2 regions of the Rhodococcus sp. MPR-R1B genome follow, and region 2 is predicted to be linked to the other one. Evidence: riboswitches for the same ligand, from Rfam matches in the RefSeq annotation. Region 2 holds a riboswitch; the other holds the start of a gene.

Region 1 (11,769 bases), on a different contig from region 2:
CCGCTGCAGCTGTCGTTGTCGACGGACGTCTCGGATGCGCAGTGGGCACTGCTCGCCGTCTACGAGGATGCCGACGGCAACCAGACCGGTGAGCCCCGAGTCTTCGAGCCCGGCGAGGCCCTGGCAGTGACGGTCGAGTCTTCGAGCGATCCCGTCAAGCAACTGGTCGGCGTCGAAATCCACCTCGCCGTCGGTGAGGGAAGCGAACAGGGACTGCTGATCTGGTCGATCAAGACCGCTTGATCCCCGGAACGTCGAAAATGCCCTGCACACCGATTGGTGTGCAGGGCATTTTGTTTCGAAGCCGTGTACGGCAGCTCGTATCGAGCGATCAGGTGTCGAGCTCGCGAGCGACGGCCCGGACGACCTCGGAGATCCGCTGAGCGGTCTTACGGTCCGGGTACTTGCCGTTGCGCAGATCCGGCTGGACCTTCGCCTCGAGCAACGTGATCATGTCCTCGACCATGCCGTGCAACTGATCAGGGGTGTGCTTACGCTCGACGGGCTCACGACGCGTCGCCGTCGCGCCGCGCAACGACGGCGCCGGCTCGAGTACCTTCAGGCTCAGTGCCTGCGGACCGCGGCGGCCCGCAGCCATTCCGAACTCGACGCGCTGGCCGGCCTTCAAGCCTTCGACGCCCTCGGGGAGAGCGGAAGCACGGACGTAGACGTCCTCGCCCTCTTCCTGCGACAGAAAGCCGAAACCCTTTTCGACGTCGTACCACTTCACCTTGCCGGTCGGCACCGCGTTCACCTGCTCATCACTCGACTGGGGCGTCTGCCCCAATGTGCTCGGGAGGCTCTCGGAAGAGCCTCATGGCCTTGCTCGCATCGCTTCCGGTGGAAGAATGCAAAAGAACGCGCCCCACACTTGCTTCAGCGGGGCGCGCAGTCTGTTAACAGTCTACCTGTGACGAACCCGGGTCGGCACCCAGGTTTACAGGCACTATCCTCGTAGGTGTGGACCATCAACCGAACCCGCGCACTTCCGGCACCGGAAACGGTCTGTTCCGTACGGCGATGGCACTGTTCATCGTCGGATTCCTGGCGATCGTGGCCATCTTCGCAGTCCATATCTTCAGCGACACCCCACCCGGCCTGGCGTTGTACCTGGTAGCACTCGCGTGCCCGATCGGCTTCCTCCTGGCCATCGTCTACACGCTCAGATCCGGTCGACGCGTGCGCTGATCACTCCCGCCTCCAACCGAAAGGTCACTGACCATGAGAATCCTCCTGAACGTGATCTGGCTGGTCTTCGGCGGCTTCTGGCTGGCGTTGGGTTACTTCGCCGCAGGCATCATCTGCTGCATCCTCATCATCACGATTCCCTTCGGAATCGCGGCATTCCGCATCGGTATCTACGCACTGTGGCCGTTCGGTAAGACCGTCGTCGACAAGCCGACCGCTGGTGTCGGTTCGATGATCGGCAATGTCATCTGGGTGATCATCGCCGGTATCTGGTTGGCGATCGGACACATCGTCACCGCCGTCGCGATGGCGATCACGATCATCGGAATTCCGCTCGCGGTCGCGAACCTGAAGATGATTCCGATCTCGCTGATGCCGCTCGGCAAGGAGATCGTCGACGTGGACCGGGTGAATTACGCATAAGTCGTCGATCGCGTTACGCGAAAAGCGGCCTCGCAGACCGAAGAACCCGACCACAGCAGTTGCCGTGGTCGGGTTCTCTCGTATCAGGTCGGATCAGCGCCCGAGGCTACCGAGTCCGGGGAGGTTACCGAGCGAACCGGTACCAGTTCCCGGGTTGCCCGGATCGACGGGGCCGACCGGCCCCTCGGAGACCACGATGGTCACGCTCGAAGCACGCGAAAGCACGCTCTTCGCAGTGACCTCGACGGTGACGCTGCCGACGGCGGTGGGGGTACCCGAGATGGTGCCGTCCTGTGCGAGGGACAGTCCGCCGGGCAGAGTGCCACTGGTGAGTGCAAAGGTTGCGCGCGCATCGGCGGCAGTGAGCTTCTGCGAATACGCCTTACCGACCTGAGCGGCAGGCAATTCGACGGTCGCGGGTAGCGGGTACGCAGCAACGACTGTCACCTTGCCCCCGTTGGTCGTCGACGCGATGGCGCCGGTCGAGGTGTCGAGCGCGAGGTTTTTGACCTTCTCCAGTACCGGAACCTTGGTATCGGTCAGAGCGGTGGTGGCGCGGGTCGTCAGATCGACCGACCACAGGTGTCCGTTTATGACGTCCGCGACATATGCAATGCCTGCCGCAGCGTCGACGACCACGCCGTTGGGAATCGCGGTCGGAGACAGCGTGGTCTTCGACAGAACCGCGCCGGCCGGGGTGATCGCCCACAGGTTGGTTGCCCGGGTGTCGGTCATGTAGATGTTGCCGGTGTTCGTGTCGACATCGACGTCGACCGGGTAGAGGTTGTCGGCACGCACGATCGACTTGAGTGCTCCGCCCTTGCGTACGTCCGCCTGCCACAGCGTGCGGCCGTAATTCTCGTCGAAGAAGTTGGTGTCCGCGATGTAGAGGAAGCCGCGGACACTGTCGAAGGCGAGCTTGGTCGGCGTTGCCGACTTGTGGACCAGAATGCTCGACACGGCGTCGGCGGCGTTGGGGTCGACGACTCGGATGTTGCCGGACTTGTAGTCCGAGAAGTACGCGCGGTGTGTTGTGGGATCGACGACGACATCGTTGATCTGCGGACGCGAGCCGTCGGGGTTCTTCTCGCTCAGCGTGACCGTCTTTTCGACCTTCCCGGTCTTCGTGTCGACAATCGAGATCGCGCCGCCGTAGGAGGAGGACACGTATGCGCGTCCGAGGCCTGAGTCGACGGCAAGTGCCGACGGGTAACCGACGACGCCGTCGATGGTGCCGACGGACTTGCCGGTGTTCGTGTCGACGACGGACAACGAGCTGGTCGGTCCGCCGTACTGCGTGATGTATCCGCGGTGGGTTGCCGAGTCGACGACGATGTCGCCGGGCTGGGTTGCGGAATAGCTTCCGACAACACCGTGTGTCGGATCCTCGGGTGAGGCGTGTGCAGCGGGAGCAGTGACGGCCAGGCCGACAGCAGCAGCGGCGACGGCGAGTGACGCGGTGACCGCACGCCGACGGTATTGCAGTTTCATGAGGGGTGCCCTACTTCTTTGGAAGACTCTGCGAAACCTGCCCAAGCGAGGCAAGTCAGGCAAACCTAACCTAAGTTTCATAGTCGATGTTGAGACACGGGCCACAACCTTGGGTCCGGATCGACGCACCTCTCAATCGCCCGAAATTCTATTTCCGCATAACGTGTGACCTTGCTCACATTACGGATGAATAACGGAACGGACACAACCGGACATTCACTCGGGCACCCCCACCTACCTGGGAAGAGTCTCCTGCGCTTTGTGTGACGCGTTGTACGTCTTTCGCCACGCCGCGTTATCAAATGGTGACACGAGCGACTCGAGCCGTTACCGTCGTTTTCGGCCGGGAAACTCGGCCACCTCCGGCCCGCCGCGCCAAGCCTTGTCCCGCGGGTACCGGACTTCCGACAGAGCATTCCAGGGACGAGGACGGGGGACCCAAAGTCCTCTGTGAGAACAGAAAAGTTCTCCAGTGGACACCGGTTCGATCGCAAGACCGAATCTTGGGGTGAAGCCAGACCCTTTCCAGCCAGGAAAGGCGAGGCCGGGCGACCTCTCAGCCCGAACCCGACAGCTGACCTCGCAGGCGCGTGTGGAGAGGATTTCGACCATCATGAGCGGACGCCATCGCAAGCCCACCACCACCGGCCGCACTGTCGCCAAGGTCGCCGTCACCGGCGCCATCATGGGCGTAGCAGGAATTGCAGCCACCGGAACCGCAAACGCTGCCCCCGACTCCGACTGGGATCGTCTCGCCCAGTGTGAGGCCGGCGGAAACTGGGCCATCAACACAGGCAACGGTTACCAGGGCGGACTGCAGTTCTCCCCCAGCACGTGGAACGCACACGGCGGCGGACAGTACGCAGCCACCGCAAACCAGGCCACTCGCGAGCAGCAGATCGTTGTTGCCGAGCGTGTTCTCGCAAACCAGGGTTGGGGCGCATGGCCGTCCTGCTCCTCCAGCCTCGGGCTGAGCAGCGGCGCCACCGAGCGTTCCGCTCCGGCCACGACGGCTCCTCAGGCGGCTCCGGCTCCGGCGCAGCAGGTCGCACAGACCGTTGCACACCCGGTCGCCGACGCCATCGATCAGGCAATCGCATTCGCCGAGGCCAACGGCATCCCGGTCGACCCGCAGATCCTCGCAGTCGCCGACACCGCGAAGTCGTTCCTCAAGTAACACCGGCAAGACTGTCCGCTCGGACGCTCGAACATCAAGAAGGCCCGCACCGATTCGGTGCGGGCCTTCTTCGTGTCGAGTTGTTATCGGTTGATGACGGTGTGCGGGTGTACGTAAGGAAGTGACTCCACCGGAACCGGAAAGGTGGTGTCCTCGCCGAAGGGTGAAAGTCCACCTGCGCGGGTCGATGACAATTCGGTCACTGCGTGATCTCCGTCTGCAGTTTCCGGCCATCCTGGATCTACATAGTGTTGCTTCGAATTGTTGGCCACGAAGTCATTTTGACAGGACGCCGTTACGCCGTACAGACCAGGTCTCTAATCTGATACCTGATGACCGAAACACGTGGCACCCCGGCGGGCAGTTCCGCAGCCGAAAGTCTGACCGATTGGCTCTCGGCGCGCAGTGACGCCGAGTTGACGGAGTTGCTGCGTCTGCGCCCCGATCTGGCCGTACCGCCGCCGAGCACGATGGTGGTTCTCAGCGGTCGGGCACAGCAACGCGCGTCGGTCAGCCGAGCCGCGGACGAACTCGACACCCTCGATTTCGGTCTTCTCGAATTGTTGGCACTGGCCGGCGCCGAGGAAACTCCGATGACGCGGGCGGAGCTCAACAGTGCGATCGCCGAACGCGCCCTGACCGGCAAGGGCAAGGTCACCAAGAAGGCCGTCGACAAGTCTCTGTCGAAGATGCGCGCGTCCGCCCTCATCTGGGGTGTCGATCCCATCAGCGTCGTCCCGGCAGTCATCGGGATGATTCCGTGGCGTGTGGGGCGCGCCCTCGAACCTGCCGAGGCGATGACCGAGACCGAGATCTCGGCTGCGCTCAACGCTCTGGACACCCGCGAGCGGGATCTCCTCGAGACACTCGCCAACTCCAGCCCGATCGGTCGCACCCGCGACGCTGCCCCCGGAACGCCGCCTGAGCGCCCGGTTCAACGACTGCTGGCGGCCGGCCTGCTGCGGTGGCTCGACGAGCAGACCGTCGAGCTTCCGGCGACGGTTCGTCAGGTCATCCGCGGCGAGCCGGTTTTCGATCCGACGACGCTGACCGCACCTGTCATCGGGGGCGACAAACTCAAGCCGGCGGACGTGAACGCCGCAGCAGCCGGCGAGGCGCTCGAGTTGGTACGCCAATGCGAGAACGTGATCGCTGTTCTGGGCGCAGCGCCGGCCCCCGCACTGCGAGCCGGTGGGCTCGGCGTTCGAGAACTACGACGCGTGGCCAAGACGGCCGATCTCGACGAAGCGCGCGTGAGCCTACTTGTCGAGTTGCTCTCGGCAGCCGGACTCATCGCCAGTGGAACACCAGATCCGGCGCCGGTCTCGGACAACGCGGACGAATACTGGACGCCCACGCTTGCGGTCGACGGCTGGCTGAACGCATCCACAGCGCGACGGTGGGAGGTCCTGGCGTCCGCCTGGGTCGACGTACCTCGAGTCCCGTGGATGATCGGGCTGCGCGATTCCACCGACAAGCCGATCGCGGCGTTGTCCGAGGAGGGCCGCGCTCCGGCGGCTCCGCGAGATCGTCAGGCCATTCTGGGGCTGCTCTCCGAACTCGACAGCGGCCAGACCGCGTCGGCCGTCGAGGTAAGTCGGCTGCTGGCGTGGCGACGCCCGCGATGGAGCGGGCGCCTGCGGACGTTCGCGATCGAGCGGACTCTGGACGAGGCCGCCGCTCTCGGGCTGGTGGCCCGCGGCGCGTTGTCGTCACCTGGACGAGCCTTGCTGCACGGCGGGGACGCCGAAGCCGAAATGCAGTCCGCGCTACCCGAGCCCATCGACTACATCCTGGTCCAGGCGGATCTGACTCTGGTTGCGCCCGGCCCGCTGGTACCGGACCTGCTCGAGCAGGTGAGCCTGGTCGCAGACATCGAGTCGGCCGGATCGGCGTCCATGTACCGCATCAGCGAGGACAGCGTGCGTCGTGCGCTCGACGCCGGTCTGACGGCCACCGAACTGCATGCGATGTTCGCTTCGAAATCGAAGACTCCTGTCCCCCAATCACTTTCGTATTTGATCGACGATGTCGCCCGTCGACACGGACGACTGCGTGCCGGAGTGGCGGCGTCGTTCATTCGATGTGAGGACGCGTCACTGCTGGCGGAGGTCCTCGCATCCGCAGTGGCCGAGCCGTTGGCACTGCGCGCCTTGGCTCCCACCGTCGCGATTTCGCAGGCCCCTCTCCGCGAAGTCCTGACCGAGCTGCGAGCCGCCGGATTCGCGCCGGCAGGTGAGGACTCTTCGGGCACGTTGGTCGATCTCCGCCCACGTGGGGCACGTGTACCCAACCGTCGCAGCCGACCGGCGTCGAGGATGCCGGCGAGCCCGTCGGCGGATCAGCTGGCGTCGTTGGTCCGCACGATGCGGGCCGGAGACCGTGCTTCCGCCCCCGGCCGCGGCGGAGTGCGAACGGACGGTTCACGGGAGAACAACGCCGCCACCATCGCCTTGCTGGCCACGGCGGCCCGAGACAATTCGAGCGTCAACATCGGCTACGTCGACGCCCAGGGGGTCGCGACGCATCGCATCGTCGACCCCGTCAGCGTGGGCGGCGGACAGCTGGACGCCTTCGACCCCGCGAGCGGCGCGGTTCGCCGTTTCACGTTGCACCGAATTACTTCCGTCAGCCCCGTCGACTCCGGAAAAAAGTAGCAAAAAAGAAGCAACTGGCTTTTTTCTGTAAATGAAGTATGGTCGAGGTCAGTTTGTGATTGCCACTTCGAAAAATGAGGAGCGACAATGGCTGACAAGGCGCCGGGTAAGAACATGAAGAAACCCGCCCAGTCGATCAAGGAACGCCGCGCGGAGAAGCGGGCGAAAACTGCGGAGTCTTCCGAGTTCATCCGTAAGCGGAAGCGGAGCTGACAGCAAAGTCCAGAGAAGACGAGCTGATTGCGAAGCTGACCAATGCCTGCCTCCACCGACACCCTCGTGCACCTGCACGAAACGTTCAACCTGTTCAAGTCACGTAATCGAGGAACTGACGCACGCTCGCGCGGGTACGCAGCGGGCATGACCCTCGCTTCACTCTGCGTCCTCGACGAACACGCTCGGCAATCCGGAATACTTCTATCGGATTTACCGCAGAAAGAGAATCAACCATCGTGAAAAGAACAATCCATACCCTGGACCGCATTCAAACGAGACTCGAATCGGAGCTTGATTCCACTCCGGGTGATTCCGAAAAGAATATCGGTTACCGGTCCGGAATTTCCGAAGCTATTACTCATGTAATGGAAATGCGGAAGTCAGTGGTCGCGCAGAAATAGGAGACGCATCGATTAGGCGCTCACCCCAATAACTGCCGCACACCACCCACCAGAAAGACGACCTGGTCCTCGTAGAAGTCGGCAAGCCGCTCCGGCGCGAGCGGCTTGCCACTTCCGCTCCAATCGTCCGCCCGGCTCAACGCCTGGAGGAAGCCCATCAAGGCAATCGCCCAGCGAGTCTCGAGCCGTTCGGGATCGGTAGCAGGAAAAGTACGACGGACCTGGTCGAGAAGATGTTCACGCAGGTGCAGCTCGGTCGCCTCGAGGGCTGGATGGCCCGGTCGTGACATCTGCGGCTGCGAGATCTGCGTGACGATTCTGATCCATCGCATTCCCCGCGTGCGATGGCGAAGGAGCAATGCCTTGTAGGGCGCAGTGACGGCCCGTACCAGCGCCTCGACCGTCGGCGGCGTCTTGTCGGCGGAGAGGGCGTCCACGTTCGCGCTGATCTGATCTCGCACCGACGTTCCCATGTCCAATAGCACCGCTGCGACCAGATCGTCCTTGGTTCCGAAATGGTAGTGGACCGATGACGGCCCGAGACCGGCCGCGGCGTTGACCGAGCGCAGCGAAACTGCATCCAATCCCTCTGTCGCGAAAAGCCGTTCAGCAGTTTTGAGCAAACGCAGACGCGTCGCGTCGCCTTGACGGTTCTGCCGGGAGTCGGTCATACGAACGAGCTTCGCACGGGCTCGGCAAACGTCTCAACCGTGGCGAACGCGGAGTCAGAGTGATTCACGGTGTGCTCGCACCCTGTTGTCGCGATCCACCCAACCGTGGGCGCGTGCGTAGTCCACCATCGCGGAGAACTTCTGTCTCCACTTTGTGTTTCCGATCCGGGCAGCAACGGCTTGCTCCAAGTGGCCGATGTCGAGCCAGACGTGATCCCCCTCGATTTCCCCCCACGGTTCCAGTACCCGACTCAGAGTCTCGGATCGATCGTCGCCGCCAACGACGACCGAGAGACTGGTGAAGTCGTCGACACTGTTCAGTTCGACGGTCGAGGAGTCGGGGGTGATTGTGACGTCCAGTTGCATACCTCTTCACTACCCCTTCGAAGTACTTGGTTCAGTCGATCGACTTGTAACAACGATATCCGACGTCATTGCACCAGATAATGTTGAACTACAGGTGATTACAAATCTCCCACTGTGCGGGAGGCTCAACTTATTGGATCAGTTGATCCATGTTAGACATCTCGATCAGAGCGAGTGATCCAAATCACTCCCCTGTCGACAGGAGTTGTCATCGTGTGGTCCGCATCGTCCATCCGCTTCGGAGCCTTCCTCGCCCCGTACCATCCGCTCGACGCCGATCCCGCCCTGCAACTCAGACGCGATATCGACCTCATGACACACCTGGACCACCTCGGATTCGAAGAAGCGTGGATGGGTGAGCATCATTCGACCGGCGCCGAGATCGTGCCTGCCCCGGACATGTTCATCGCGGCCGCCGCAGAGCGAACCGAGCGCATCCAGTTCGGCACAGGCGTGACGTCTCTGCCCTATCACCACCCGTTGATCACGGCCGACCGCATCACTCAGCTCGATCTGCAGACCCGCGGACGGCTCATCTTCGGCACCGGCCCGGGCAAGATCCCCCTCGATGCACACATGATGGGCATCAACCCGTCGGACCAGCGTCGTCGCCAGGGCGAAGCGCTCGAGGCCATTCTCGCGTTGCTTCGCGGCGAGGTCGTCAACATGGAAACCGACTGGTTCACGTTGCGTGACGCACGCGCACAGCTGCCCACCTACCGCGCGGACGGCATCGAGACAGTGACAGCGTCCACGATTTCCCCCAACGGTTCGGTGCTCGCAGGCAAGAACGGCCTCTCCCTGCTCTCATTGGCGGCGAGTTCACCCAGCGGCTTCGACGCACTGGATCGCAACTGGGATGTGTACGAGAAGGTCTCGGCCGAACACGGCCACCGCGCCGACCGAGCGACGTGGCGTGTGGTCAATCCGATGTTCCTCGCCGAGACCCGAGCGGAGGCCGAGCGCGCCGTGAGCCGACGGATCGGATCGATGGCTTCCTACGTGAATCGACAGACCGGCCAGAACCCGGCCTGGGCAGATACACCGGCCGGAGTCATCGATCAGTGGCGCAACGACACGCTCGGCGAGTTCGGTCAGGCGATCATCGGTACCCCCGACGATGCGATCGCACAGATCGAGCGTCTGATCGAGAAGACGGGAGGGTTCGGCACGTTCTTGATCCTTCACGTCGACATGGCGAGCTGGGAGGACACCAAACGCAGCTACGAATTGTTCGCCTCCGAGGTGGTCCCGCACTTCCGGAAGCGAAATGTCGGGCGTCAGGCGAGCATGCAGTTCGCCGAGGACAACCGCGAATACCTGATCGGCGGGCTGGTCGGAGCGATCACCAAAGCCCATACCGACTACTACGGCCGGCCGGCCGAGACGGGAGCCGTGCGCGCATGAGGGCCGTCCGTTTCCAGCAGGGAGAATTCGCGGTCACCGAGATCGCCGACCCGCCGCCGTTGGCACCCCATCAGATCCGCATCGACGTCGTCGCCTGCGGGATCTGCGGCAGTGACCTGAGCATGTCGAAGGACCCGTGCCGCTTCGTTCAGGTCGCGCACGACGGGGGCTACCCGCTCGCCACCTTCGATCCGGACGCGCCAGTGGTGCTGGGGCACGAATACGCGGGTATCGTCTCCGAGACCGGTTCTGCAGTAGACGATTTCATGATCGGTGATCGGGTGGCCGGCATCGGCTTGGCCACCGACACGGCTACCGGGATCCCGACGATCATCGGTTACTCGAACGAATACCACGGTGCGTTCGGCGATTACATCGTTGTCGACGCCTTCTGGGTGCGCAAGGTTCCCGACCATCTGTCACTCGAGCACGCCACACTGGCCGAACCTCTACACGTCGGCGAGATGCATCTCCAGCAGTCCGGCCTCACCTCGGCCGATTCAGCGCTCGTCGTCGGTTGCGGCACGATCGGACTGGGTGCCATCGTCGCGGCGAAAGCGAGAGGGGCACAGATCGTCATCGCGTCCGAGCCCTCCCCCAAACGCCGCGAGCTCGCCAAGAAGATGGGTGCGGACATCGTCGTCGACCCCTTCACACAGGATCCGATCGAACTGTGGAATCAGATGGTCGCCGAAGGCAACCCGCTCGTGGGCCAGGCCTCGAACGGCATCCTGATCGCCTACGAATGCAGCGGCCGGGCGGGGGTCATCGGCGAACTGATGCGCACCCTGCCGTTCAACTCGCGGATTCAGGTCCTGGCTGCGCCGTTCGGCGACGAGACCATCGTTCCCGTCATCGGGCAGTTCCGAAGGATCTCGATCAACTTCGGTCATGGCCCCTACGAGAACGCGTACGACATCACCCTTGCTCGGTTGGCCGCCGGCGAGATCGACGCCGAAGCGATCATTACCGGCCGTATCGGGCTCGACGGAGTCTCGGACGCTTTTACGGCTCTTCGCGCACCCGACGAGCACGTGAAGATCCTCGTCCTGCCCGCTGCAGGTCGTCCGGAATAGCGGTTGGTCCTGCTCTGTTGACGTAGGGGTGCCCGAACTCGGGCACCTCTACTTCTGGCTGTGCGAGCGTCGCCTGTTGGCGTCTGCGCTCCGATACCAGGACAATGGCAGGGTTGGCGTCAGCCGACAACGCGGTGCAACGCTCTGTGGCTGCTGCGTTTGTTTCACTAGGAGGCTTCCGTGACCGACGGACCGTTGATCGTCCAATCCGACAAGACGCTGCTGTTGGAGGTCGACCACGAGCGCGCCGGCGATGCCAGGCAGGCAATCGCCCCCTTCGCGGAACTCGAACGCGCCCCCGAGCACGTCCACACGTATCGCATCACTCCCCTGGCCCTGTGGAATGCCCGCGCCGCCGGACACGACGCCGAGCAGGTTGTCGACGCTCTGGTTTCGTTCTCACGATTCGCTGTTCCGCAACCGCTGCTGGTCGACATCGTCGACACGATGGCCAGGTACGGACGCTTGCAGCTGGTCAAGAGCCCGGTGCACGGCCTCATCCTGGTCAGCCTCGACCGGGCAGTCCTCACCGAGGTGATGCGACACAAGAAGATCTCACCGATGCTCGGTGAGAAGGTCGACGACGACACGGTGATCGTCCACCCGAGCGAACGCGGCCGCCTCAAGCAGATGTTGCTCAAGGTGGGCTGGCCGGCCGAGGACCTCGCCGGCTATGTGGACGGCGAAGCGCACCCG
Region 2 (11,769 bases):
CTGGCCATTTCCGGTGGTGCACCTCTGGGCGCTCGACTCGGCCACTTCTTCCGCGGTATCGGCGTCACGATCTACGAGGGCTACGGACTGACCGAAACCACCGCGGCCTTCGCCGTCAACACCATCGGCGCACAGAAGGTCGGCTCTGTCGGAAAGCCGTTGGCCGGCAACTCCGTTCGTATCGCAGAAGACGGCGAAATCCTCCTCTCGGGACCGGTGGTCTTCACCGGCTACTGGCGCAACGAGAAGGCCACCGCCGAGTCGATCGAGAACGGCTGGTTCCACACCGGCGACCTCGGCACCGTCGACAAGGACGGCTACATCACCATCACCGGCCGCAAGAAGGAAATCATCGTCACGGCAGGCGGCAAGAACGTCTCCCCCGCTCAGCTCGAGGATTCCCTTCGCGCGCACCCGCTGATCAGCCAGGCCATCGTGGTCGGCGACCAGAAGCCTTTCATCGGCGCCCTCATCACCATCGACGCCGAAGCTCTCCCCGCCTGGAACGAGCGCAACAACAAGGCCGCAGGAACCACAGCGGCCGACCTGGTTTCGGACGGCGAACTGGTCGGCGAAATCCAGGACGCCATCGACGAGGCCAACAAGCTCGTCTCACACGCCGAGGCGATCAAGAAGTTCCGCATTCTTCCGGTCGACTTCTCCGAGGACACAGGCGAACTCACGCCCACGATGAAGCTCAAGCGCAACGTCGTGCACGAGAGCTTTGCCGCCGACATCGAAAAGATCTACGCCAAGTAGTCTTTCGCCGATCAGTCCTCTGCCGACACGAACGTGCCGACATGAACGGCCCGCACCGAATTCGGTGCGGGCCGTTCGCGTTCGAGTCCCGTTTGCTCAGCCGAGGAGATTACGCAGTTTGGAAGCGAGCGTGTCCCACTTCCAGTCTTCGGCAACCCATGCCCGGCCGGCTGCTCCCATCGCGGCCGCGCGATCACGATCGGACAGCACCTCGATCACGGATTCGGCGACGTCGCGAACAGAGGTGCCGTCGACCACGAGCCCGGTCTTGTTCTGCTGCACCGTTTCCGGAGCGCCACCACTGCGCCCGGCGATGACCGGCACACCGGTAGCCGAGGCCTCGAGGTAGACGATTCCCAGTCCTTCGACGTCCAATCCGGCGCCTCGGGTACGGCACGGCATGGCGAACACGTCGGCGATCGTGTGGTGCGCCGCCAACTCTGCGGCGGGCACCGTGCCCGTGAAGACGACGTGATCGTCCATCCCGGTCTTACGCGCCAATTGGCGGAGATGGTCCTCGTACGGCCCACCTCCGACGATCACCAGTACCGCCCCGTCAATGCTCTTGCGTACGGTCGGCAGCGCCTTGATGAGCATGTCCTGCCCCTTGCGTGGCACGAGCCGCGACAGGCACAGGATCGTGGGCCGCTCGCCCAGCCCGTATCGCTTACGCAGTTCCGCGCGGGCGACCGAGTCCGGGTGGAACACTGACGTGTCCACTCCGGAAGGAAGGTGCTCGAGCGCCGCTTGCGGGCCGAAGGCCGCCGAGAACCGCCCACGGGTGTATTTGCTGACGAACGTCACCGCATCGGTGTGGTCACCGATCACACGCAACGACTGCCGCGCACCGGGAATCATCGACCATCCGACCTCGTGGCCGTGAGTACTCGCGATCACTCGGCTCGCTCCGGCACGTCGAACAACCGGCGCCAACAACGCCAACGGCGCTGCCGCACCGAACCAGACCGACTCGCAGTCGTGCTTCTTGACCAACTTCGCGGCTCGACGAGCGACAAAAGGCGACGGCAGCATCAGCGTCGTCGGGTGCCGAACGACCTCGAAAGGCTGTGCCGCATCGAACTTCTTGTGCGAGTCGCCCCGCCACCGCGGTGCGTACACCACCAACTTGTCCGGCGGCAGATGCCCGGCGAACGTGTGGAGATAGGACTGGATACCTCCGGGGCGAGGAGGAAAATCGTTGGTCACCAAGAGGGTCCGGCGCATCCGTCCACCGTAGGGCACTCGGTGCTTCAAACGTGCGAAGGGCACCTCGCCGCTGCAATCGACCCAGCCGCGAACCGCTCAGCCCAGATGGCTGTTGGTCCAGTCGACCCATCCGGCTCGCAGTTCCTCGGTTCCGACGCCAACGACCGCTCGGATCCGCGAATCGAGGTCTTCGGCAGTCATCTTTCCGGAGGCGAGAGCGCGAAAGAGGTCGGTCAGCTTTGCTTCTCCGAATCGATCGGCGATATACGCGTTGATCGACCACGCCGATTCGTACGCCAGTGAACTCACGACCGGTACACCGCTGAACTGCGTGTCGTCCGGAAACTCGGTCGGAGTATCGCCGGAGCGTACCGCTGCCGCCAGAGTCGGCGCGATCTCACCCCAGGCCCGCGAGGATCCACGGTTTCCCGCGTATTCGGCAAACCCTTCCAATACCCACATCGGCGACCCGTCACGGGTTTTCGATCGGGCGGCTATGTGCATCAGTTCGTGGCGCAACACCGTTCGCCTGGTGATGTCGGTCAACCTCGAAGCCGCGGCAGGCGAGAAGACCACCCGCTGGCCGCTCACGTCGGAAGACCCGTCCGCCGTCGCATCCGCGACCGACACTGCGGCAATCGAAGCGCCGTCGTGATGGGAGCCGACCAGTGCGGTGAATTCCTCAGCGGACCCCGCCACCATGAGCACCGCGCGCTCGGACCACCACGGCCCCCACAACTGCGTCGTGTTCTCGATGGCTGAGTCCACATCGGCAGCCAAAGCGTCGACGAACGCCTGCTGACCCGGGTGGCCGATCACCAGCGCGTTACCCGCAGAATTCTCGGCGACGGCAAGCGGGCCGAAGTCCCAGGGGCCGTTCCAGGATTCGCCCGCCGTTCGGGCGCCGTCCAGTCCGACGATCGACCCGTCCGCAAGAACCGACCACTGATCGCCGCGTTTCGCGAGTGTCATGGACACTGCCTTGCGCGTGGGCAATGCGTCGACGCCGTCGAGGGCGTACCGCAACAGAACTTGCGCATTCCATACTTCGACGTCTCCGCCCGGCGCACCGGTTCGCGGCGCCGGAGTCAGGCCGCCGCTGGGAATCTCGTATCCCCAGTCGGAGAATTCGAGCGCTCCCGCTGCAGTGGCTCGTCGAACTTCCGCCTCGAGCACACCGGGTGCGGCGGAACTGTCGACGAACTTCGCCAGCCCCGACGGATCGTCGGACATCTGAGCCGCGGCCCATGCATCGAGAAAGCTCTGGACTTGAGCGCTGCGTTCCGCGTCCTGTTCGGCGGCGGCGTTTTCGTCGGAATCGGACCTGTTCGTCAGGAAGATCGTCAGGCCCAGAACGAGCACCACGGCTACACCGAGCGCCACGAGGGCCGGATACTCCCAACGGCGTGGTCGATCTGCGCCGACGTCGGGCGTCGTCATCGGTTCAGTCGGCACGGTGCCGAGTGTAGGAGAACTCGACTCGACGCTTCACGGCGGCTGGCCACACGCCACTCAGGCGCAGCAAGCCGTCAGTAACGACGCGCAGTGGAGAACTCCATGCCTGCCATCGACTGGACCTTCACCGGTACGCCGAACGTCGACGCATGCAGAATGTTTCCGTCGCCGGCGTAGATGCCGACATGCGAGTTGTCGCTGTAGAACGTCACGACGTCGCCGGGCTGTAGTTGGTCCCTCGACACCGGTACACCGCCCTGCGCCTGCGCTTGGCTCGATCGCGGCAGAGTCTTTCCGATCTGCTTGTAGGCCCACACCACCAGACCTGAGCAGTCGAACTCGTTCGGGCCGGTCGCGCCCCAGACGTACGGGTCACCGATCCGCGTGAGGCCTGCCTGCAGAGCAGCAGCACCCGAGCCAGGGGTCAAGTTAGCCAGAATTTTGCTGAGATCGACATCCGGCGGGAAAGGCGTACCGCTCAGTTGGTTACGTTCGTCGTCGGTGAGATTCTGGAAGGCTTTGGTCACGTCGGCGATCTGCGTCTGCAGTTCACTCTGCTTGCGCTGCAAATCGTCACTGAGTGCGCGGGCTTGATCGGCGGCGGTTCGCGCTTCTTCGGCCGATCGCTTCGATGCTTCCGAGGCGGCACGCGCATCGGCAGTGGCTTGGTTGAACTGAGAGACCTGTACTGCCGCGTCGTTGGAAATCACGTCGAGCGCAGACATCTGGTCGAGCAACTGCTGCGGCGAGTCGCTCACCATCAACGCAAAGAGGCGATTGGTTCGCGCACCCTGGTAATTCGCTGTGGCAATACGGTTTACCGCCGGAGCGAACTCGGCGACGCGCGCCGAAGCCGCGTCGAGAAGACCCTGATCGGCTGCCGATCGCACGTCCGCATCATTCGCGACTGCCAGCTTCGCGTCGAGGTCGATCTGCGCGTTGTGCAGCGCTTCGTTGGTCTGCTCGGAAACCCGGGAGAGTTCACCGAGCTTGTCGAGCGCCTCGGTGGGGTTGGTGATGACGGGGTCGGCACCGGCCTGCATCGAAGGCCCTGCAACGAGTCCGAACGCCAGCACTCCCACTGTCAATGCGGCCCGTACTCGACTGTTGTTTTTCGATGAAACCACGGAATGCAACTCTCCGTCTCGGTGAAGCGACGCCGACCGGGGCCGGTCGACGATCTGTTAGCTGGCTGTCAACTATCCACAGTACCTGTCTCGGCCGCGCAATGTCTCGATAAGGTTACGGAACGGCATACGTTTGTGTCTACTCGCCGGTAGGCGTGTCGGGGTGAAGTACCGGGCGAATTGTCGCGAAACGAAAATGTGGGCCCCGAATCGAAGATTCGAGGCCCACATTCGAAGATCCGGAGCTCCCCCGAGCTCCGCCGCATCACAGCGGCGGATCGTTCCGACTGCCTACCGGAGACAGCCGTCGAGCGTGTTCAGAAATCAGTAACGGCGAGCGCCGTCGTACGGCATCGAGGACACCGGAGCGAGCTTCACGGGCTGACCAGCGGTCGACGCGTGGATGACATTGCCGTTACCGGCGTAGATGCCCGAATGCGATCCGCCGTAGAAGGAGATCACGTCGCCGACCTGAAGATCGGACTGTGCGACGGCAACGCCGGCTGCAGCCTGGTCGTAGCTCGTGCGAGGCAGGTTGAGACCGGCCTGCTTGTATGCCCACTGAACGAGACCGGAGCAGTCGAATGCGTCCGGGCCGGCTGCGCCGTACACGTACGGGGAGCCCAGCTTGCTCTCTGCGGCGCGAACTGCCTGCTCACCAACACTGGAGATGGGAGCGGCCGGTGCAGCCGGTGCGATGTCGGTGATGCCCGGAATGACCGGCAACTGAGGAATAGAAACGCCCGGAACCTCGAACGTGCCGACGCCGGGGATGGTGATGGGGTCTGCCGAGGCAGGTGCAGCGGTTGCAGCGAATGCTCCGACTGCGAGCGCGCCGGCTACTGCCAACTGCGCTGAACGCTTGAAACTCTGTGACGCCACTTAAGGGGTGCTCCATTTCTTCCATTCATCCGCCGACCGAGTTAGCTGACGGGTTCGGGCTGGGAAGATCAGCCCTACCCGCGTGGTCTGCAGCGATCCTGCGTGCTGCACCCCAGGCGGGATTCACCCCAGTGGAAACTTGGGTTCCCGGTTCGGGTTCCTCGCGGAGATCCCGATTAGGCGGTTCCTGACGATGCCGGTCCTGTCTGGTCCGGCAAGACTTCGTTAGGTCTCAGGAAGGTTACGAAATGATCGCGACGATGTCGACCGCTTCGTGACAATCGCGCCCGATTCGCCGGAAATCGCGGTGCCGCGCCCGCGATACGCCCGGCGGGTCACGGGGAGATAACAACAGGTCGGTTCGGCGACCCACTCCAGGCCGTCAAACCCGCGCCCGCTACCCACTGCCAAGGCTCACCAAACCCGACAATCCGATCTTCCATGCAGTTCAACGATGATTACTTGAAACTAGAACTTGTTCCGGTCACGGACGCGGTTTCAGCCGTCGACAGACGCACCGAAGACCCCCTCGACTCGCCCTACTCACAAGTAGGCGCGCGTCCACATTCGCGAGTTCCCACCGCAAGTGTGATCCTCGTCTCTCCTACTTTTGTCGGGCGTTCATCGACCGATTTTCGCAACGGAAGTCCGTGCGGGTCGGATTCCGTGTCTGCACTCTCGAATTCGTGTCGGGGGGTACTTCTACTGTCTGCGGTGTGAGTCCCGCCTCGGCCCGAGAATTTCCGTCTCCGCCCCCGTTCTCCGACGGGGAGAAGTTCGACGTCGGGCGGCAACTGAGCTTCGACGAACTGGACACACCGCTGAGCGAGACAACATTTGTCGTCGTCGACCTCGAGACCACAGGGGGCAGCGCCGACCAGGACTCCATCACCGAGATCGGCGCCGTCAAGATCCGCGGCGGCGAGGTACTGGGCGAAATGGCAACACTCGTCGACCCCGGCCGGTCGATTCCGCCGTACATAGTCGAACTGACCGGAATCACCACAGCCATGCTGATCGGTGCACCTCCCATCGAACGTGTCCTGCCTGCTTTTCTCGAGTTCGCCGAGGGCGCGGTGCTGGTGGCACACAACGCGCCGTTCGACATCGGTTTCCTCAAAGCAGCGGCGTCACGCAGCGCGCGCCCGTGGCCTGCGTTCCGTGTCCTGTGCACCGTCAAACTCGCCCGGCGCGTACTCACACGCGACGAAGCACCTTCGGTGAAGCTCTCCGCACTCGCCCATCTCTTCCAAGTGACCACCCAGCCGACGCACCGGGCTCTCGACGACGCGCGTGCGACCGTCGACGTCCTCCACGGACTGATCGACAGGGTCGGAAACCAGGGTGTCCACAGTTACAGCGAACTAGTCGACTACCTGCCCAACATTTCCTCGCATCAACGGGCCAAACGGTCCTTCGCCGCAAACCTGCCGCGAAGCCCCGGTGTCTACCTTTTCCGCGGTCCTTCCGACGAAGCCCTCTACATAGGAACTGCTACCGACCTTCGACGCCGCGTCCGCAACTACTTCACCGGTTCGGAGACCCGCGGCCGGATGAAGGAAATGGTCGCGCTGGCCACCCGTGTGGACCATGTCGAGTGCGCGCACGCTCTCGAGGCCGGGGTGCGTGAACTACGACTGCTGAGCGCGCATGCGCCGCCGTACAACCGTCGCTCCAAGTTTCCCAAGCGAGGTTGGTGGATCACCCTCACCGACGAGGCGTTTCCGAGACTGTCCGTGGTTCGCACGCCCACGGCCGATTCGATCGGCCCGTTCACCTCTCGCGCCGACGCAGTCGACGTCGCCGACACCGTCGCAGAGTTCAGTCGTCTGCGCACGTGTACCAAGCGTCTCGGACGCGGCGCCGTTCACGGCCCTGACTGCCCCGCTCGCGAACTGGGGGCGTGTCCAGCCTCCTGGACCCCGGAAATCAACGCAGAGGACTACGCGGCCGCCCCTGAGGCCGTGCGTGGATTCTTCCGAGGAACCAACGACGCTCCCCTCCAACAGATGCAGGCCCGGATCGACGAGCTGTCCGCACACGCGTTGTTCGAGAATGCTGCGCGTCTGCGTGACCGAACGGTCGCAGTCGCCACCGCAGTGCGGCGCACTCAGCGACTCGCTGCAGTCGCGGCGATCGAACAACTCGTTCTCGCCCGCCCCACCGGAGACGGCGGCTGGGAGCTGTCGGTGATCCGGTCCGGGCGTCTCGCGTCCGCCGGGCTCGCCAGACGTGGGACTCACCCGATGCCCGTCGTCGACGCCATCACCGCGGCGGCCGAAACCGTCCTACCGGACGACGCCCCGTTCCGCGGCGCGTCACCCGAAGAACTGGGACTGATCGCAAGGTGGCTCTCGTCGGACGGTGTCCGAATCGTGTCGGCGACATCCGGATACGTCGAACCTGTGAGCGGCGCCGGCAAGTGGGAAGCCTGGTGCCGACTCGCCCGAGCCGGAACCGAATCCGAACATCGATGACGTAACGGCGGGGCGGCACCCCTAAGCTCGATCGAAACCGCCGGGTCATCACAACCCGCAGGGAAATCGAGGAGAGAAATGATCAACGCCATCGTCATGATTCACGCCGAGTCCGCTCGGATCCCGGAAACCGCGCAGGCCGTCGCCGACCTGTCCGGAGTGACCGAGGTCTACTCGTGCGCAGGTGACGTCGATTTGATCGCCATCGTGAAAGTGCGTGACCACGCCCAGATCGCCGACGTGGTCACCGGAGGAATCAACAAGGTGCCCGGCGTTCTCCGAACCGCCACACACATTGCGTTCCAGTCATTCTCCAGCGCAGACGTCGAGGCCGGTTTCTCGCTGGGTGAATAGCCCCTCGATCAGGCTTGGTCGGCCAGCTCGGCGGTGAGCGCCGCCCACTTGTGAAGCAGTTCAGCGCCCGCGCCGCTGTCGATCGCGGCAGCGGCTGCAGTCATCCCGGCAGAGATCGCACTCTCGAGATCGTCGCCGACACCGTTGAATGCCGCGATGGCTGCTCCCGCGTTCAGCAGGACCGCGTCCCGGACCGGCCCCTTCTGCCCGGAAAGCAGCGTTCTGGCGACGGTGGCGTTGATTTCGGCGTCGCCTCCACGCAACTCTTCGAGAGGAACGCGGTCGATTCCGAGGTCACGCGGATCCAGCGTGACAGTTCGCACACTTCCACCGCCGACGATGTGAACCGTCGACGTCGTCGATGTGGTCAGTTCGTCCAGTCCGTCGTCTCCCCGTACCACCAACGCCGAATTGCCGCGCTGCGCAAGGACTCCCGCGACGACCGAGATCAGTTTCGGAAATGCGCACCCGATCAGCCCGGCACGCGGACGAGCCGGATTGGTCAGTGGACCGAGCACGTTGAATGCCGTCGGAATGCCGATTTCCTTGCGAGGCACCGCCGCAAAGCGCAGTGCGGGATGGAAGACCGGCGCGAAACAAAAGCCGATGCCGACCTCTTCGACGCACCTCGCAACCTGCTCCGGCCCGAGGTTGATGCGAACGCCGAGCGCCTCGAGCACGTCGGCGCCACCGCTCTTGGACGAAGCAGCGCGGTTGCCGTGCTTGACAACTCGCACACCGGACGCGGCAACCACGATCGAGGCCATCGTCGAGATGTTCACCGTGTTGGAGCGGTCACCACCCGTGCCGACGATGTCGACGACGTCGGAATCGACCGGCACGCGCCTGGAGTGTTCGAGCATCGCGGCGGCGAGCCCTTCCAACTCCGCGGGGGTTTCTCCCTTCATCTTCAGACCGACCCCGAAAGCAGCGATCTGAGCGGAGGTGGCGTTGTCCGACATGATCTCGCCCATAGCCCAGCGACTGTCGGCTTCCGACAAGTCACTGCCGTCCGTGAGCAAACCGAGAATCAACGGCCAGGACCGCACCACTGCACTCGAATCGACGTTCACGGCGTTGGATGCGTCGGTGCCGGCCATAGTGCCTTGGTCCCCTGTCGTTCAAGTGGGCTGGATTTCGAGCTGTCGTTTCGCGCTGCCATTTTGTGCTGCCGATGACCCTCGCAGCCTAGTCAGTGAGGTAAGGAGGAAACCGAATAGGGCCGCTCAGGACTTTCTGCGACCGCGTTTGGGCGGCGCCTCCGCAAGTATCGGGGGCTGGAGCGCGTCCCACCCGGCGACCGAACCACCGAGTCGCTGCGCCAGACCGGCCATTCGTGACCGCTCCTGGGAGCAATGCAGGGCGTCAAGCACCTGGACACGCTCGAAGACGACGCGAACCGAATTCTCGACCACCGGAGTCACGTCCTCGGGCCGACCCACGCCTCGCACATATCCGTCCTGGGCGACGATGCTCTCGGCATCGGCTACCGAGCCCTCCGGGAGGTCGAGATGATGCCGCAGAACCACTTCGGACTCCGCCCTGAACTCCGGCTCGGTGGAGGCGGCACGTTCGAGAGCCGTCGAGCTCGCCTCGGCGTCGTCGAAGCCTTCGGCAACGACGACCAGATCCGACCGCCCTGCATCGAGCGGTGTCGGAATCTTCGTGCCGAAAATTCTCAGGAACCACGGTCTACTCTTGTGTGTAGCTGCCATCGCGCCAGCATATTCCGACCACGCCACCAGCGCGTTCGCCGCCCGATCCCGCGAACTCGAGCCGAGCGACGCGCCGATGGTGGACCCGAGTGGTCGTCTCTTACGACGAAGCGTCATACTTCTGTCTGTGACGAGCGCAGTAGGGACTTCAGGATCGGCAATCACCCAACGCGTGCACTCGCTGAACCGGCCGAATATGGTCAGCGTTGGCACCATCGTGTGGTTGTCAAGTGAGCTCATGTTCTTCGCAGGGCTCTTTGCCATGTACTTCGTGGCACGAGCTCAGGCGAACGGAAATTGGCCGCCGGAGCCAACCGAATTGAACCTGTATCTGGCCGTGCCGGTGACCTTGGTGCTTATCGCATCTTCGTTCACCTGCCAGATGGGTGTCTTCGCGGCTGAGCGTGGCGACGTCTTCGGACTTCGTCGCTGGTACACCATCACCTTGGTCATGGGGGCGTTCTTCGTCGCCGGCCAGGGTTACGAGTACTACCACCTCGTGCACGAGGGCACCACGATTTCGAGCAGCGTGTACGGCTCGGTGTTCTACATGACCACCGGCTTCCACGGTCTGCACGTCATCGGCGGTCTCATCGCCTTCGTCTTCTTGATCGCACGTACCCGGGTCAGCAAGTTCACGCCCGCCCAGGCCACCGCCGCGATCGTTGTTTCGTACTACTGGCACTTTGTCGACATCGTGTGGATCGCGCTGTTTGCCACGATTTATTTCATCCGTTAATCAGCTGTACGCCCCAGGCAGCCCCTGACGTCCAGTTCCGTCCCGACATACCAAAGGGATACAGATGAGTTCATCCCCCCCTCCCGCATCCGATAACTCAGCGAATGCCGCGAAGTCGCGTCGCCAGCGGAAAATCCGCCGGCGCGTCACTGGCGCGCTCGTATTGATGATGGGATTGATCAGCGCAGGTTTCCTCGCTTCGGCGTTGACACCAGCTCCGCAGGTTGCGACCGCCAGTGACGATTCAGCAGCCCTGATTCGTGAAGGCAAGCAGCTGTACGACACGTCATGCATCACGTGCCACGGCGCGAACTTGCAGGGCGTGCAGGACCGCGGTCCCAGCCTCATCGGCGTCGGCGAAGCAGCCGTGTACTTCCAGGTCTCCTCTGGTCGTATGCCGGCAGCTCGCAACGAGGCCCAGGCTGCACGCAAGGACCCCAAGTTCGATGCTGCGCAGACCGACGCCCTCGGCGCTTTCATCCAGGCCAACGGCGGCGGCCCGACGCTCATCCGCGACGAGAACGGCGAAATCGCCCAGTCCTCGCTGCGCGGTGGCGACGTCGGACGCGGCAGTGAGCTCTTCCGGCTCAACTGCGCGTCGTGCCACAACTTCACCGGCCGCGGTGGCGCACTGTCCTCGGGCAAGTACGCCCCGGTCCTGGATCCGGCCAGCGAGCAGCAGATCTACGCTGCCATGGTTACCGGTCCCCAGAACATGCCGAAGTTCTCGGATCGTCAGCTGACGATCGAGGAGAAGAAGGACATCATCGCCTACGTCAAGTCGTCGGGCGAGTCGAAGGACCCCGGTGGGTACGGGCTCGGTGGCCTCGGTCCGGCCTCTGAGGGTCTCGCCATGTGGGCCGTCGGAATCATCGCTGTCGTCGGTGCAGCATTGTGGATCGGAGCAAGGTCATGAGCGACGCTGGCCAGCATGGCGGCGATACGCCTAAGAAGTACACAGATGAAGAGCTCGACGCGATGTCACGCGACGACCTGGTCAAGCTGGGTACCAATCTCGATGGCGTCGATGTCGTCTACCGCCGTGATCGTTGGTC

What was found. A riboswitch is a leader RNA that binds a small molecule or an ion and turns the genes downstream of it on or off. The one in region 2 is predicted to bind cyclic di-AMP.
Region 1: it holds a riboswitch for cyclic di-AMP, as region 2 does, so the genes downstream of both, AC1Q61_RS04040 (transglycosylase family protein) here and AC1Q61_RS14625 (C40 family peptidase) in region 2, are expected to answer to the same signal.

What each region holds. Positions count from the first base shown of each region.
Region 1 covers NZ_JBXAFO010000002.1:275,968-287,736, reverse strand. The annotation lists gene AC1Q61_RS04065 (DUF2771 domain-containing protein) at 1-243, shown strand, start outside; gene AC1Q61_RS04060 (cold-shock protein) at 332-745, opposite strand; gene AC1Q61_RS04055 (hypothetical protein) at 961-1,188, shown strand; gene AC1Q61_RS04050 (YccF domain-containing protein) at 1,222-1,611, shown strand; gene AC1Q61_RS04045 (YncE family protein) at 1,705-3,102, opposite strand; cyclic di-AMP (ydaO/yuaA leader) riboswitch at 3,498-3,707, shown strand; gene AC1Q61_RS04040 (transglycosylase family protein) at 3,716-4,279, shown strand; gene AC1Q61_RS04035 (hypothetical protein) at 4,363-4,551, opposite strand; gene AC1Q61_RS04030 (helicase-associated domain-containing protein) at 4,612-6,936, shown strand; gene AC1Q61_RS04025 (hypothetical protein) at 7,024-7,149, shown strand; gene AC1Q61_RS04020 (TetR/AcrR family transcriptional regulator) at 7,574-8,224, opposite strand; gene AC1Q61_RS04015 (hypothetical protein) at 8,279-8,590, opposite strand; gene AC1Q61_RS04010 (LLM class flavin-dependent oxidoreductase) at 8,804-9,997, shown strand; gene AC1Q61_RS04005 (alcohol dehydrogenase catalytic domain-containing protein) at 9,994-11,073, shown strand; gene AC1Q61_RS04000 (DNA repair helicase XPB) at 11,254-11,769, shown strand, end outside.
Region 2 covers NZ_JBXAFO010000009.1:31,090-42,858, reverse strand. The annotation lists gene AC1Q61_RS14645 (AMP-dependent synthetase/ligase) at 1-759, shown strand, start outside; gene AC1Q61_RS14640 (glycosyltransferase family 4 protein) at 856-1,983, opposite strand; gene AC1Q61_RS14635 (peptidase MA family metallohydrolase) at 2,062-3,420, opposite strand; gene AC1Q61_RS14630 (C40 family peptidase) at 3,495-4,547, opposite strand; gene AC1Q61_RS14625 (C40 family peptidase) at 4,872-5,429, opposite strand; cyclic di-AMP (ydaO/yuaA leader) riboswitch at 5,444-5,622, opposite strand; gene AC1Q61_RS14620 (DEDD exonuclease domain-containing protein) at 6,146-7,906, shown strand; gene AC1Q61_RS14615 (Lrp/AsnC family transcriptional regulator) at 7,985-8,260, shown strand; gene trpD (anthranilate phosphoribosyltransferase) at 8,269-9,360, opposite strand; gene AC1Q61_RS14605 (hypothetical protein) at 9,487-9,975, opposite strand; gene ctaE (aa3-type cytochrome oxidase subunit III) at 10,103-10,714, shown strand; gene qcrC (cytochrome bc1 complex diheme cytochrome c subunit) at 10,779-11,630, shown strand; gene qcrA (cytochrome bc1 complex Rieske iron-sulfur subunit) at 11,627-11,769, shown strand, end outside.